2 regions of the Bacillus sp. 9.4 genome follow, and region 1 is predicted to be linked to the other one. Evidence: riboswitches for the same ligand, from Rfam matches in the RefSeq annotation. Region 1 holds a riboswitch; the other holds the start of a gene.
What was found. Region 1 has a riboswitch for S-adenosylmethionine ahead of mtnW (2,3-diketo-5-methylthiopentyl-1-phosphate enolase). Riboswitches for the same ligand answer to the same signal wherever they lie in the genome.
Positions count from the first base shown of each region.

Region 2: another riboswitch for S-adenosylmethionine. It lies ahead of ACZ07B_RS16475 (5-methyltetrahydropteroyltriglutamate--homocysteine S-methyltransferase); the one in region 1 lies ahead of mtnW (2,3-diketo-5-methylthiopentyl-1-phosphate enolase).

Region 1 is NZ_JBVFMU010000002.1:546,840-554,657, forward strand. It holds gene kinD (sporulation kinase KinD) at 1-1,322, shown strand, start outside; gene ACZ07B_RS09305 (hypothetical protein) at 1,350-1,781, opposite strand; gene spo0E (aspartyl-phosphate phosphatase Spo0E) at 1,867-2,124, opposite strand; gene ACZ07B_RS09315 (YkvA family protein) at 2,327-2,647, shown strand; gene mtnD (acireductone dioxygenase) at 2,688-3,224, opposite strand; gene ACZ07B_RS09325 (methylthioribulose 1-phosphate dehydratase) at 3,239-3,868, opposite strand; gene mtnX (2-hydroxy-3-keto-5-methylthiopentenyl-1-phosphate phosphatase) at 3,826-4,533, opposite strand; gene mtnW (2,3-diketo-5-methylthiopentyl-1-phosphate enolase) at 4,530-5,747, opposite strand; SAM riboswitch class I at 5,832-5,932, opposite strand; gene mtnE (methionine-glutamine aminotransferase) at 5,971-7,167, opposite strand; gene ACZ07B_RS09345 (carbon-nitrogen family hydrolase) at 7,262-7,818, shown strand, end outside.
Region 2 is NZ_JBVFMU010000004.1:135,718-143,535, forward strand. It holds gene pepT (peptidase T) at 1-119, shown strand, start outside; gene ACZ07B_RS16460 (hypothetical protein) at 225-353, shown strand; gene ACZ07B_RS16465 (hypothetical protein) at 643-906, shown strand; gene ACZ07B_RS16470 (LURP-one-related/scramblase family protein) at 1,035-1,523, shown strand; SAM riboswitch class I at 1,589-1,695, shown strand; gene ACZ07B_RS16475 (5-methyltetrahydropteroyltriglutamate--homocysteine S-methyltransferase) at 1,778-2,911, shown strand; SAM riboswitch class I at 2,980-3,086, shown strand; gene ACZ07B_RS16480 (5-methyltetrahydropteroyltriglutamate--homocysteine S-methyltransferase) at 3,164-4,300, shown strand; gene ACZ07B_RS16485 (3-hydroxybutyrate dehydrogenase) at 4,352-5,125, opposite strand; gene ACZ07B_RS16490 (CoA transferase subunit B) at 5,142-5,792, opposite strand; gene ACZ07B_RS16495 (CoA transferase subunit A) at 5,789-6,505, opposite strand; gene ACZ07B_RS16500 (GntP family permease) at 6,529-7,818, opposite strand, start outside.

The DNA.
Region 1 (7,818 bases):
GAGAAACAATGGCGAGAATGACCTCCTTGTCCATCGCCATCGACAGACCGGTTGATATAAAGAAAATGCAATCAATTTTGGAAAAGACCTTTGATTCAGAGCCGAGATTTTCCGGTCTCTATTTTCTCAATGCCAAAGGAGACGTCACCGCAAGCACAACCGAATTAAAAACGAAAGTAAACCTGGCCGACAGATCTTTTTTTACAAAAGCAAAGGAAACTAAAAAGACAGTCATTTCAGATAGTTATTCGAGCAGAATTACTGGTCAGCCAATTTTCACAATTTGTGTGCCTGTTTTGGACTCAAAACGTAATGTGACAGATTATCTTGTCGCAGCTATTCAAATTGATTATTTGAAAAATCTCATTAACTTACTAAGCCCTGATGTTTATATTGAAGTTGTGAACCAAGACGGGAAAATGATTTTTGCGAGCGGACAAGCCTCTCATGCAGAGGATCAGAAACCTGTCAGCGGATATCTGGATGATATCAGCTGGAATATGAAAGTCTATCCGAACCCGGTCACAATAGAAGAACTGACGAAAAGCCTAGTGCTTCCGCTTTCATGTATTATTGTTCTGCTGAATATCCTTTTTATTCTCGTGCTGTATTATTTGCTGAAGCGGCAGACCCAGCTGGAGCGCTCAGAAAATGAGGCGCAAAAATTAGAGCTGATCGGGACGCTTGCTGCCAGCACAGCCCATGAAATCCGTAACCCCCTCACCGGCATAAGCGGCTTTATTCAGCTGTTGCAAAAGAAATATAAAGGTGAGGAAGATCAGCTTTACTTCTCCATTATCGAACAGGAGATAAAGCGCATCAATCAAATAGTGAGTGAGTTTCTCGTTCTCGGCAAGCCGACAGCTGAAAAATGGGAGCTGAACTCACTTCAGGACATTATCGGAGAGATTATGCCGATCATTTATTCTGAGGGCAATCTATACAATGTTGAAGTCGAATTACAGTATTTAACCGAGCAGCCCTTACTCGTAAAATGTACAAAAGATCATATTAAACAAGTGATTTTAAATGTAGCAAAAAATGGCCTCGAGTCAATGCCTGAAGGAGGCAAACTAACGATTTCCCTGGGAGCTTTAGATAAAAAAGCCATAATCAAAGTTGTGGATAACGGTGAAGGGATTTCTCAGGAAATGCTGGATCACATCTTCCTTCCCTTTGTTACTTCTAAAGAAAAAGGAACCGGTCTCGGCCTTGTTGTTTGTAAACGGATCGTGCTGATGTACGGAGGCTCTATTCATATTGAAAGTGAAGTGCGAAGAGGCACAGAGGTGACAATCACCCTCCCCGTATCCGCATCATAGCCCCCCTGACCATGTCAGGAGGGTTTTTTATCTTCGTGATCGGGCATTGCCATTCGATTTGCTTGCTGGTCTTCCAGAAAAAAGGATTTTGATGAAACGCAACAGCATTTTCAAAAGCAAAAAAAACATAAAAAATACTAAAAAACCCTTTATACCTTCCGTGGCATCTAAAAACTCCATATTCCCTCTCCCCGTGACCTTTTGCTGAATCTCAATCGCAAATACGATGACAATGATGACTGTAACGGTGTAGATAAAGGACAAGGCTGTCATACTCCATTTAGAAAGCCATGTAAACACAGCGTGAGTGACGCCGAAAAAGAATATGCCAAAAATGCCGATCACCCAAAAATGCATTTCTTTGTCAGTTAAATGAATGCCAAATATTTCGCATAAGGAAATAAAAGCATCATGAAATTGATTGACCATTTCGGTAATGAGAATCGCCAGTTCTTTCATTAGTTCCCTCTTTCATATGAATTTTTCCCAGAAAAAAAGAGCGCTTCCGAAAAGCTCTCTCTTTATATATGCATCTGATAGGCCGCTATTTATTTGCATCATATGCTGGCATAACATCTCTGCGGGGCCACAAGCCTAATTTCTTTACAAGGCCTTGAATCCCTTGGGAATGTTCGTTTTCGTGCATAAGCTGGTGATATTCATTTATTAAACAATCCAGCTCCTGACTGTGCCTGATCGTGTCATGCCCTGTAAATCCCTGCTTTCTAGCGACATCTATCATTAACTTTCTTTTTTCATCAATAGACACCAACAATCTTTCTTGTTCAGAAGAACCGCCCATTCACTTCACCCCTCGCCGCTAAGAAATAGGAAACAAGTTTGATTGGGTTATTGTGCATTATTACAGATTATACTTTATTTGTAAACATATTTTCATTAAATAAGTTAATTTTTCAGGTATAATAGATATATTGATAGGATTAGAAGAACAATACCCAGGTGAAGAATATCTTAAACACGCCGCCAGGCAGGAGGTATGCCCAATGAAGAAAAAGAAAGCAATTATGCTCGGAGCGGCAGGCGGAAAAGCAATTTTGAAAAGGAAAAACCGAAAAAAATGTATTCAGCACATCACTACTTTTTTTCAGATGCTTCGCGATTGGCGAAATGGCGACTACCCTCGTTCACAGGTTAAAACACTTTTGCTGTTAACTGCCGCAATCCTGTATATCGTCATGCCGCTCGATATCATTCCAGACGTAATCCTCGGTCTTGGATTCATTGACGATGCAGCTGTTTTAGGTTTGATTTGGACACTGATTAAAAAAGAACTGTCACAGTATGAAAAGTGGCGTTTGCAATAAATATAAAAAGCCCCGTTCGATGAACGGGGCTATCTCATGCTTATTGATTCACGCTGTCTTTTTCATAAATCGGAACCCAGCCTTCAGTTGTGACAAAAATTCTCACCGCGACAACTTTGCGGTCCTCCTGAAGCGTGAAGTAATGGCGGATATTCTCAGGCACAGAGATTAAATCTCCAGGGTTTAAACGGACATCAAAAAACGTGTCGTCCTTGCCTTGAATGACAAAAATACCGTGTCCGCTTACAATAAAACGAACCTCATCGTCTGTATGGTGATGCTCTCTTTTAAAGTTTTCAAGCAGTTCATCAAGTTTCGGATTGCTGTCTGACAATGAAATAACATCCTGGGCTTTATAGCCGCGGCGGGTTGAGATATCTTTAATTTCAGTTTCGAAGGTATCTAGAATTTGCTGTTTTTCTTCTTCTGTCAGGTCATATTTCTCTGAGAGATGTTCCGGAAGCTTCGTGATATCCCATTGCTCATAAATAACCTCTTGACTGTCCAGAAAGCTTGCTACTTCCTCTTGATTTTCAATCGTTGTATTTGCCTCATCATGAATTCGAATTGTAGCCATTTCAATTCCTCCTTTTATTTAACCAGCTGATGCTGGAGTGTTTTCAATTTCAAATGGTAGCTAAACAAAAATTCATACGCTTCAAGCACTCTTTTTGCCTCAAATGCTGTTCTCCCCCAAGCCGTAATACCATGATTTCGGATCAGAACAGCTCCTGAATCTTCTGAAATCTCTTCCGCAAACAGTACCGCAAGCGTCGGGATATGTGCCGGATTTTCTATAATCGGAATGGTCACTTCTGCGTTCTCTTCCCACAAGCCGAGTGCTTTTATAATTTCCTGGCCTTTGAATGTGATTTTCTTTTGGTCTCCGTATAACTCTGAAATCACATTATTGTTTACCGTATGGACATGCAGGCAGCATCCGGCATTGGTTTTATTGTACAAATGTGTATGCAAAAGCGTTTCTGCTGACGGTTTCAGAGAATGCCCGCTTTCAGCAGGCTCTCCGTTTTGATCAACCAGCAGAAAATCTTCAACCGTCTCTTTACGTTTATCTTTTCCGCTTGCAGTGACGAGAAATGTTAAAGGCTCATCTGTAACCTTAATTGACAGATTACCGCTAGTCGCCGGAAACCAATCTCTCTCTGCCAATTCCCGTTTTACTTCAGCGAGCTCTCGCCAGCGTTCTTGTTTTGCAGCCATTCCTGTACCTCCTTTACATTCTCAATTTCCTTTCTGATCTCATAAAAATCTTGATACGGAAGATGATTGAGGTTTTGCTCCCGACATTCGTTTAATAAATAATCCCTTGCAAAGCATAGGTCAGACAGCTTTGCTGCCTCCACATCTGTAACCGAATCACCGATCATGATGATATATTGGTTCGGTTCAGAAAGTTCATGGATGACCGACGGCTTACAGCACCCGCATTGATTGCTGCATGTGCCCTTGCAGGAATGAGGCCAGTCAATATGGATATAGTCATTGTCAAATGAAGCATGGTTGCAATAAATGCGGTCTTTCTCCACAATGCCTTCAAGCAAAGGATATACAAAAAAGTCCATTCCACCGCTTATGACATAAAACGGAATCTCGTGCTCATTGATAAATGCTACAAATTCCCGAAAGCCTTCCCTGATTTTTGCATCTTCCAATACAAAACTTGTAATCTCTTCTTTTAAACGGCTGGGCAGAAGGCCGAACATCCGCCCGACACCTTCCTTGATCGACAGCGTTTTGGAAAGTACGCCGTCTTTTAATGCCACCCACTCTGGGGGAGCAAATGTTTTCATGATATTTATAATGTTGTCGTTCATCGTGATTGTTCCGTCAAAATCACAAATAATAAAAGGTTTTCGAGTCGTCATACGGCTTCAACCTTTCCCCATTTATCTAGCGCAAGCTTAAGATCCTTGCATTGTTCGGCTTTTTCATCAATCGGCTGGGCCTCTAGGACCGCATCAATAATGGCTCTGAACGCTCGCCCCCCGCCTTGGGCACCGTTCGGATGTCCATGTACGCCTCCTCCGGCGTTAATAATGTGGTCTATGCCGAAATCACGCATTAATAGCGGAACCATGCCGGGATGAATGCCTGCTGACGGAACAGCAAATGTTTGGTTAAAAGCATCCTCTCTCACACATTCTTCATGAATCGCCAGTGCATCTGCTCTTGGAAGCGCAACCGAACCATATGGAGACGGAAAGAGGCTGAAGTCAGCACCGCAATATCGGTTTAATTTTCCGAGTAAAAGAGCGTGAGAAAAACCGTAAAACGGAGAAGACGTAAACGCTCCGCTCACTGCTGGATGCGCCATAATCGGAACTGGGATTTCAGGATCTTCCGCAAGGCCTTGCATAACGTCCAAGCCGTAAGCGAAGACATTAAACAAAAGCGCATCCGCTCCCAACTCGGCGGCGCGTCTCGCTTTGTCTTTCAGATCAGCCGTACGTCCGGTCAAATTCACCGCATACAGCGTTTTATGTCCAGTTTGTTCATACGTTTCTTTCAATATTTGCTTTCCTTCTGCAATTCTTGTTTCAAAAGGCGCTAGACCAGTCTCAAAGAAAATTTCATCGTCTTTAATCAAGTCAACTCCGCCAAGCGCCTGCTGCCGGAGCTGTTCTTTAATATCACTCAGGTCCCTTCCGATTACGCCTTTAAATATGCTCATTAACAGCGGTCTCTCAAACTCTCCCAGCAGCTTCCGGATGCCGTATACGCCAAACTTCGGTCCCGGCAGTGCACGCTTAAATGCTTCAGAGAAGTGAAGATCGATTAATTTGATTTTTCCGTCTAGGGACAGCTTGCCAAACACTGTTGTCAGCAAAGTCGGAATATCCTGAGAGAAATTGATTTCAGGATAGGCAATTGTGATGACCGCTTGTTTTTCTGATGCAGCAGTTCCCTCTCTCTCCTCAACTTTTATCACCCGCCCCTTGTGCTTTTGCATTTGCTCCTGTTTTACAAGGGGCAGATCAGTCCAGGAGCCTACTGTCAATCCTGTTGCGATTTGTTCTGCTTTCTTCTCTGTATCGGCTCCCGGTTCGGTCAGGAGATATGTCGCTAATAACTCACTCATGCCAGAGCTCCTTTCATTTTCATCCATATCAAAAAACCTCTTCAAACTGCAATCGCGTCTAAAGAGGTTTCGTTTCTCGTCCGAATCTTATCTCTCAGCCGCCAGCTGCAAGAATTAGCACCGTGCTTTATAAGTCGGTTGCCGGGCTTCATCGGGCTCGTCCCTCTGCCTGCTCTTGATAAGAAAATATAGATTTTATAAATTATTTTGAATTATCCCATCGTTATAAGGTCTTGTCAATGCTTTTTTGGGTAAACAGGTTCAGTTTGCCAATTCGATAAGCGGCTTCCTTAAGTCTTTCTTCACTTGTTAAAAGTCCGACTCTGACGTAGCCCTCGCCATATTCACCGAAGCCGTTTCCAGCCGCAACCGCTACATTCGCTTTTTCCAGCAAAAGATCTGAGAACTGCTCAGAAGTATAGCCTTCAGGCACAGGCAGCCATGCAAAAAAAGAACCTGCGGGAGCTGTTACATCCCAGCCGATTTCCCGGCATGCCGTGATCCAAGCGTTTCTCCTGCTCTCATATCTGGCATTTTGCTCTGCCACACACGTCTGATCGGCTAACAGTGCCTCTGCTGCAGCCTCCTGAGTTGCTCCGAAAAGACTGACAAACATATGGTCTTGATAAAGATTGATCGCTTCAATGACCGAAGCGTTTCCGACGGCAAAGCCAACCCGCCATCCTGCCATATTATACGTTTTTGACAGCGTGTAAATTTCAATTCCGATATCCTTCGCACCTTCAGTCTGCAAAAAGCTGAAAGGCTTGCAGCCGTCAAATCCTACAGCGCCGTAAGCAAAATCGTGAACGACGCAGATTCCGTTTTCAGCCGCAAAACGCACGGTATCTTCAAAGAACTCGGAAGTAGCAACAGCTCCAGTCGGATTATTCGGATAATTCAAATACATCAATTTCGCCTGTTCCCTTACTTCAGCGGTTATGCTGCTGTAATCAGGGAGAAACGCCCTGTCCTTTACGAGCGGCATCATTTCCATCTTTGCTTTTGCAAGTGTGACACCCGACCAGTAATCAGGATAACCCGGATCGGGAACTAAAATCGTATCACCAGGATTCAACAAGCATTGCGGGAGCTCGACTAGACCCGCTTTTCCGCCGAATAATACAGCGACTTCGGTTTCCGGATCCAGATCAATGCCGTATTCTCTTTTGTAAAATGCAGCAGCCGCTGACTTCAGACGGTATGAGCCGCGAAAAGACGAATATTTATGATTCTCAGGATCAGCAACAGCTCGTTTCATCTCCTCAACAATATGTTCAGGAGTCGGCTGATCTGGATTTCCCTGTCCCAGATTGATAACGTCATGTCCTTCTGCGAGCTTTCGGTTCACTTTCTGCACCAGAGAAGCGAAGAATTGTTTAGGCAATTCCTTCAATACATGAGACTGTTCAAATTTCATCTATTCTCACCTTCTAAAAAAATCTTGAAATGATAGTCCATCATCATATATGGTTAAATGAAAAAAGTAAAGAAAAATTTGGGGTGTTAAAAAGATGAAATGGACGATATCTTGTCTTCAATTTGATATTTCATACGGAAAACCTTCGGAAAATATAAAAAAAGCTGAATTTTTCATCGAAAAAGAAAGCAAACATGCTGATGTTCTTGTTCTGCCTGAATTATGGACGACCGGATATGATCTGGCCAATCTTGATGAACTCGCTGATGAAGACGGCCGCTCCGCTCAGAGCTGGCTGAAGAAAACGGCAAAAAAACATGGTGTTCATATTGTCGCCGGATCGGTCGCTGTCAGAAAGAATTCTGATGTTTATAATACAATGTACATCGCGGATAAGGAAGGGCAAATCATTAAAGAGTACAGAAAAGCCCATCTTTTTCAGCTGATGGATGAGCATCTGTATTTATCAGCCGGTTCCGAAGACGGATACTTTGAGCTTGACGGCGTCAAAAGCTCAGGATTGATCTGTTACGATATCCGTTTTCCGGAATGGATCAGAAAACATACGACAAAAGGCGCCAACGTGCTGTTTATTTCTGCGGAATGGCCTCTTCCCCGCCTTGATCATTGGAAAAGCCTGCTTATTGCGCG
Region 2 (7,818 bases), on a different contig from region 1:
ACATCTTTACAGGCGGGGAAAACTTCCACGGCAAATTTGAATACATCTCAGTTGATAATATGGTCAAAGCCGTAAATGTCATCGTTGAGATTGCAAAGCAGTTTGAAGCGCAAGCCTAATGCCAAAAGCCAGTCCAAAAAAAGGACTGGCTTTTTTGTGTGAAAATGAAACATTTTAAACGCGTCCTCCGTAAAACAAGTATCAACAAATGAGGAGGAAAAACAATGACAAAACATGCAATCGCTGCAAAGAGTCTCTTGAAAAAATGGATCATTTCCAGGCCGCTTAACATGCAAAAGAAATCCAGCCCATTTCAAAAAATCAGAAAAATGTTCAAACGCTTCTTCAAATAAAACATTCAAATCCCCAAGATACAATCTGTATTCACCCGTACCGCCCAAATGCTCCGAAATTTGGGTTTTTTGTGTTCAATTCCGCAAAATAGGGTATAAACCAAACAAGCAAGAAAACAGCACCCAAAAACAGGCAATTTGAATTACGAAAACTTAGGTTAAAAGTTATATAAAGGAATTTATTTTATCGTCGATAGTAACTATAGAACCAATCATCAACAAGAGCAAACAGCGTGATTCAAGACTATTTTCAGGTCATCAGGTTATACTGTTTTAGAGGGACAGTTTCTTGTTATTTATTGATTTAGAATTTTTTGAATACTTTTTGGCATTTTATCCGTACAATAGAGAGTACCAAAACTTTTTTTGGGAGGTATGTAATATGATCCTATTTATTATCATCGCATTATGTGGCTATCTTCTTTTTTCTTTCAGCAAGGACAATCGCCGCAAACCGCAAAAGACAAGCCCTCTGCCAGCAGCCGCACCTCATCACAACAACCTAATCGACCTTGACGCCATCCGCCAAAAACGCCGGATGCATCTTTCCTAATTCTATATTTCAAACGAAAAGGCTGCTGAATCACGCAGCCTTTTAAAATTGTTTTGATTTAGAGCCTGAAACCTTTTCGCCACCTATCCGTAATTTCATACAAGGCAAACCCAAAGGAGACTTCAGCAATGATCGAGTTATTTATGAAACAAAAAATGTTCTCATTTAAAGATGCATTTCACATTTATGACCGGGATGAACAAGAAACATTCAAGGTGGAGGGGCGTTTTTTCTCGTTAGGAGACTCATTACAAATGACAGACTCATCTGGGAAAACGCTCGTTTCCATAGAACAAAAACTAATGTCTTTATTGCCGCGCTATGAGATTTCAATTGGCGGGAAAACAGTTTGTGAGGTAACGAAGAAAGTAACGTTTTTCAAACCGAAATTTGTGATTTCCGGGCTTAACTGGGAAATCGATGGTGATTTATGGAGGGATGAATTCCAGCTGACGGACGGGGAAAATGTCCGGATGTCAGTGAGCAAAAAGTGGCTAAGCTGGGGTGATTCCTATCACTTGGAGATTGCAAACGAGGAAGATGTTCTGATTTGCACTGCCATCGCTATCGTGCTTGATATGGTTTTATATAACGATGAAAATGAAAGTATTCTCTAAAAAACATTGACAATTGATCCAAAAGTAATAATATTAAGATAATTGAAATCTGAATATGAAGTTTTACCTTATCAAGAGAGGTGGAGGGACTGGCCCTATGATACCCGGCAACCGCTGTTTCAAACAGAATGGTGCTAAATCCTTAAGAACATTGCGTTCTTGCAGATGAGGCGGAGATTTGATCGTTCAAGCTCTTCCTTACACAAAGGAAGAGCTTTTTACATGCTCAATATTTCAGAAAAGAGGCGAATAACATGGCTCAACAAACGAATGTTGCAGGACAAAAAACAGAAAAACAACGCAAAGCACCTTTCCGCGCCGATCATGTCGGCAGTTTGCTTCGTTCCGTTCCGGTAAAGCAAGCCCGGCAAAAAAAAGCGGCTGGTGAGATGACAGCAGAACAGCTTCGTGATATCGAAAATCAAGAGATCATCCGCATCGTGGAAAAACAAAAAGAAATCGGTCTCGATGTGGTAACAGACGGGGAATTCCGGCGTTCTTGGTGGCATTATGACTTCCTGGAAGGGCTTGACGGTGTGGAACCGTTCATCCCGGCTGAGGGGATTCAGTTCCATAACACAAAAACGAAAGCGCGCAGCATCAAAGTGACGGGAAAACTCGATTTTACGAGCCACCCAGCGCTTGCTGATTATCAATTTTTACATGAGATTGCCGGTAACGCGACGCCAAAATTGACCATTCCCAGCCCAAATATGCTGTTTTTTGGCGAAAAGGCGGATAAAGGGATTTATGACGATCAAGAGGAATACTTTCATGATCTGGCCCAAGCGTACAAAAAAGCAATCAAAGCCTTCTATGATGCTGGCTGCCGTTATCTCCAGCTTGATGATACGTCATGGTCTCTCTTCTTTGAGGAAAAAGGCAGAGAGGTTGTCCGGGCGCTCGGCGGTGATCCAGAAACATTGCCAGCCATATTTGCCAAAACAATTAACGATGCCGTCGCAGACCGGCCTGACGATTTAACGATCACAATGCACATTTGCCGCGGCAACTTCCGCTCAACCTGGGCGGCATCAGGAGGGTACGACGCTGTAGCGGAAACGATTTTGGACGGCTTAAACCTTGACGGCCTGTTCTTGGAATACGATGATGACCGCTCCGGTAACTTTGATCCGCTCCGTTTTGTGAAGCGCAAGGATCTGCAAATTGTGCTCGGCTTGATCACATCGAAATACGGCGAGCTTGAAAATCCTGAGGATGTGAAACGCCGTATTAATGAAGCCGCGCATTTTGTCAGCTTGGACCAGCTATGCCTGAGCCCGCAGTGCGGTTTCGCCTCTACAGAAGAAGGCAACCTTCTGACAGAGGAGCAGCAATGGGCAAAGCTTCGCCATGTCATCGACATTGCCAACGATGTGTGGAGATAATCTATCATTGACAGAAATAGAAAATGTGTGAATAATAGATACTATCAGAAAATTTCATAAAAAGGTTTTCCTTATCAAGAGAGGTGGAGGGACTGGCCCTGCGATACCCGGCAACCGCTGTTTAACAGAATGGTGCTAAATCCTTTAGAGCAATGATTGCTCTTGAAGATAAGGTTGAGATTGTCACGCAAGCTCTTCCTTATCCAAAGGAAGAGCTTTTTTATATTTGAATGGAAAGAAGGAATGGACAACATGTCACAACAAACAACACCCGCAGAACAAAAATCACTTCAAAGAAAAAAACCGCCGTTTCGCGCGGATCAAGTCGGAAGCCTGCTGAGATCTGAGCCCGTTAAAAAAGCGCGGCTGCAAAAAGCGGCCGGCGAAATTACGGCTGAGCAGCTTCGCCAAATTGAAAACGATGAAATCATCCGCATTGTGGAAAAACAGAAGGAAACCGGCCTGAACGTCGTGACAGACGGTGAATTCCGCAGAGCGTGGTGGCACTTTGATTTCCTGGAAAACTTAGATGGCGTTGAGCCGTTTACTCCTGAGCACGGAATCCAATTCCATAACGTACAGACAAAAGCACGCGGCATTAAAGTCACAGGTGATATCGACTTTTCAACTCACCCAATGCTTGAAGATTATTCATTTCTCCATAGCATTGCCGGTGACGCGACGCCAAAGATGACGATTCCAAGCCCGAATATGCTGTTTTTCCGCGGAAAACTGGAAAAGGATGCGTATAAAAAAGATTATCACCTTTTCCAGCATGATGTATCCAAAGCATATAAAAAAGCGATTCAAGCGTTTTATGACAGAGGCTGCCGCTACCTCCAGCTCGATGATACAGCGTGGGCCGTTTTCTTATCAGAAAAAGGCTTAAAACAAATCGAAGCGTTCGGAACAACGCCTGATGAGCTTCGCCAGCTGTTTGCGAAATCTATTAACGACGCGATTGCAGACCGCCCGGATGACTTGACGGTAACCATGCATATTTGTCGCGGCAACTTCCAGTCCACTTGGACAGCGGAAGGCGGCTATGACGCAGCAGCCGAAACCATTTTTGACGGCTTGAATCTTGACGGACTTTTCTTAGAGTATGATGATTCACGCTCAGGCGGATTTGAGCCGCTCCGTTACGTAAAACGGTCTGATCTTCAGCTTGTTCTTGGCTTAGTGACATCTAAATTCGGTGAGCTTGAAAATCCGGATGACGTGAAACGCCGTATCGAAGAAGCATCCCGTTATGTAAGCTTAGACCAGCTTTGCCTCAGCCCTCAATGCGGATTCGCTTCAACTGAGGAAGGCAATAAGCTGACTGAAGAACAGCAATGGGCGAAGCTCCGCCATGTGGTTGAGATCGCTAATGATGTTTGGAAATAAGCAAAGAAAAAACACACTTGATTCCCTAGCGGAGCAAGTGTGTTTTTTATGTCATTGTGCGGTGTAGCCCCCATCAAGGACGACAGCCTGCCCAGTGACGCCCTTCGCCTTCTCGCTTGCCAAAAACACGGCATAATCCGCAATTTCCTTGACGGAAAGCAGTCGCTTTTGCGGCACAAGCGGAAAAATGACTTGTTCAAGTACAGAGTCGTAAGGGACATTTCTAGTTTTCGATAGATCGCTAAGCTGATTGCGTACAAGCTGGGTATCGACATAACCCGGACAGAGCGCATTGACTGTTATGCCGTGGGGCGCGCCTTCCAGCGCCCCTACTTTTGTGAGTCCAATGACGCCGTGCTTGGCGCTATTGTAAGCGGATTTCCCTGCAAAGCCGACTAAACCATTAACAGACGCGATATTAATGATTCTGCCAAACTGCTGTTTTTTCATGATCGGAAAAACATGCTTCATTGCAATAAAGGGGGCCGTCAGCATGACCTTGATCAGCTGTTCAAAGGTGTCTGTCGGAAACTCTTCAATCGGAGCGACGTGCTGAATACCGGCATTGTTCACCAGAATATCCAAGCGGCCGAATTGTTTTTGGATGACGTTCACCGTATAAGCAACTTGCGCTTCCTTTGTCACATCATACGGAATGGCCGCCGCGTCAAAGCCTTCTTCTGCAAGCTTGGAGGCTGCTTTTTCACATGCTTCCGGACGGAGGTCTGAAACGATGACGCTGGCACCTTCCCGGGCGAATTCCCTCGCGATTTCGAATCCAATTCCGCCGGCAGCCCCTGTCACCAAGGCGACTTGTTTTCTCATGTCAAACACCTTCCCATTAAGAATTGAGTACAGACTGGCTTACAGCGAAATCAGCTTCTGTTTTTTCATAAACCTCTTCAATTGTGACACCATCCTGAAGCTCCGTCAGTGTCATGCGGCCGTTCACAAAATCAAATACAGCCAAATCCGTAATCAGCCTGTGTACGACTTTCTGGCCTGTCAGCGGAAGGGAGCATGTTTTTTTCACCTTTGATTCACCATGCTTATTGACGTGCTCCATGATGACAACGATCCGTTTCGCCCCGTTGACGAGATCCATAGCGCCGCCCATCCCTTTTACCATTTTTCCCGGGATCATCCAATTGGCCAAATCCCCCTGCTCCGAAACCTCCATTCCGCCGAGAATAGCCAAATCGATATGCCCGCCTCTTATCATCGCGAATGACTCAGCGCTGTCAAAATAAGAGGCGCCCGTCACTTCAGTGATCGTTTCCTTTCCCGCATTGATCAAATCCGCGTCTTCCATTCCTTCCAGAGGATAGGGGCCGATTCCGAGCAAGCCGTTTTCCGACTGAAGCATGACGTGAACGCCATCGGGTATCTCATTTGCGACAAGCGTCGGCATTCCAATCCCGAGATTCACATTCATGCCGTCCTTGATTTCTTGTACAGCCCGTTTGACCATTCGTTTTCTCGCTTCCTTCACTTGGCCTCACCCTTTCCCGATGCTTGCTGAACTGTTCGTTTTTCAATCCGTTTTTCTTGGCTCGCGCCAAGCACGACATGCTGTACGTAAATTCCCGGCGTATGGATGTGATCTGGATCGAGCTCTCCTGCTTCCACGATTTCTTCCGCCTCGGCAATCGTGATCTTGCCTGCCATGGCGGCAATGGGATTGAAATTTCTCGCCGTTTTCCTAAAAACCAAATTGCCCATGGTGTCCGCTTTCCACGCTTTGACGATCGCCACATCGCCGGTAATGCCTCGCTCCAGCACATAAGTCCGGCCGCCGAATGTTTTATGTTCTTTTCCCTCGGCTATGGAGGTGCCGACGCCTGTCGCCGTATAAAATCCCGGTATGCCTGCACCGCCTGCACGAATTCTCTCAGCGAGCGTTCCTTGGGGAACAAGCTCGACCTCAAGCTCTCCGCTTAAAAACTGCCGCTCAAAAATTTTATTTTCACCGACATAGGAAGCGATCATTTTCTTGATTTGCTTGTTAGCCAGAAGCAAACCAAGCCCCCAGTCATCGACTCCGCAGTTATTGCTGACAACAGTTAAATCCTTTACTCCCTGATCTCTTATAGACAAAATGAGCTGTTCAGGGATGCCGCACAGCCCAAACCCTCCCGCGATCAGCGTATCCCCATCATGAATCAGTTTCGCAGCTTCCTTGCTTGATGACAGCACTTTTCCCATATTGATGCCCCTTTCGTTTTCTTCTACACTAGACCAGTCAGGCTGTAAATCGCGATCACAGCAAATACGGCAGCCGTTTTAATGAGCGTGATCGCAAAAATATCGCGATAGGATTGCCGGTGGGTCAAACCCGTCACGGCCAGAAGCGTAATAACGGCGCCATTATGCGGCAGTGTATCCATCCCGCCTGATGCCATTGAAATGACCCGATGCATCACCTCTGGCGGAATATTGTAAGCCTGAATCGCCTGTAAGTATTGTTCTGACATCGCGCTTAACGCAATGCCCATTCCTCCTGAAGCCGAGCCGGTGATTCCCGCCAGTGCAGTTGTCGTAACGGCGCCATTTACAAGCGGATCGGTAAAAGTATGTGAAATTCCGCTGCTCAGCTTATGAAACCCCGGCAGCGCGGCGATAATGCCGCCGAACCCGTACTCGGCACCCGTATTCATAGATGCCAGCAAGGCGCCGCCAATTCCTTCATTCAGCCCTTCCTTCAATTGGGCAAACACACTTCTCCAATCAAATAAAATCGTTGTGATGATGCCAATCACTAAAGCAATCTCCACCGACCAAATAGCAGCCGCTGAAGAAATATCAAGCCTGCCGAACTCCTTTAATCCTATGGAAGAAAAATCAAATCCATTCGGATACCACTTTGGCAGGTAAATGGTAAAATATTTATTCACTGCACCGACGAGAATAAGCGGGACAAAGGCAAGCGCGTGCCGAATCGGGCTTTTGTCCGGTTCAGCCGCGGACTCGATCGATTCAGGAGCAGGAGCATTCTGCGAATCAAAACCGCCATAGCCTTCGCCAGATGCCTGCGCTTTTTTCCGCCTTGATTCCAAATAGAGCATCCCAGCTGCCAGCACAATCACTGCGCCCATCAAGCCCAGCCAAGGGGCGGCATAAATGTCTGTTTTGAAAAACGACGTCGGAATGACATTTTGGATTTGCGGCGTTCCCGGAAGTGCGTCCATCGTAAACGTAAAAGCCCCTAAAGCAATCGTTCCCGGGATGAGGCGTTTTGGTATGTTTGCTTCTTGGAACATGTTTTTCGCAAAAGGATATACGGCAAATACGACAACAAACAGGCTGACACCGCTGTACGTCAAGACAGCACCCATCAGCACAATGGCAAGTATCGCTCTTTTTGCCCCGACAAGCCGGACAATTGTTTTCGCGATTGATGCCGCAAGCCCGGCCATTTCAACGACCTTTCCAAAAATGGCACCGAGCAAAAACACTGGGAAATACAGTTTAATAAAACCCGCCATCTTCTCCATAAAAATTGATGAGAAAAAAGGAAG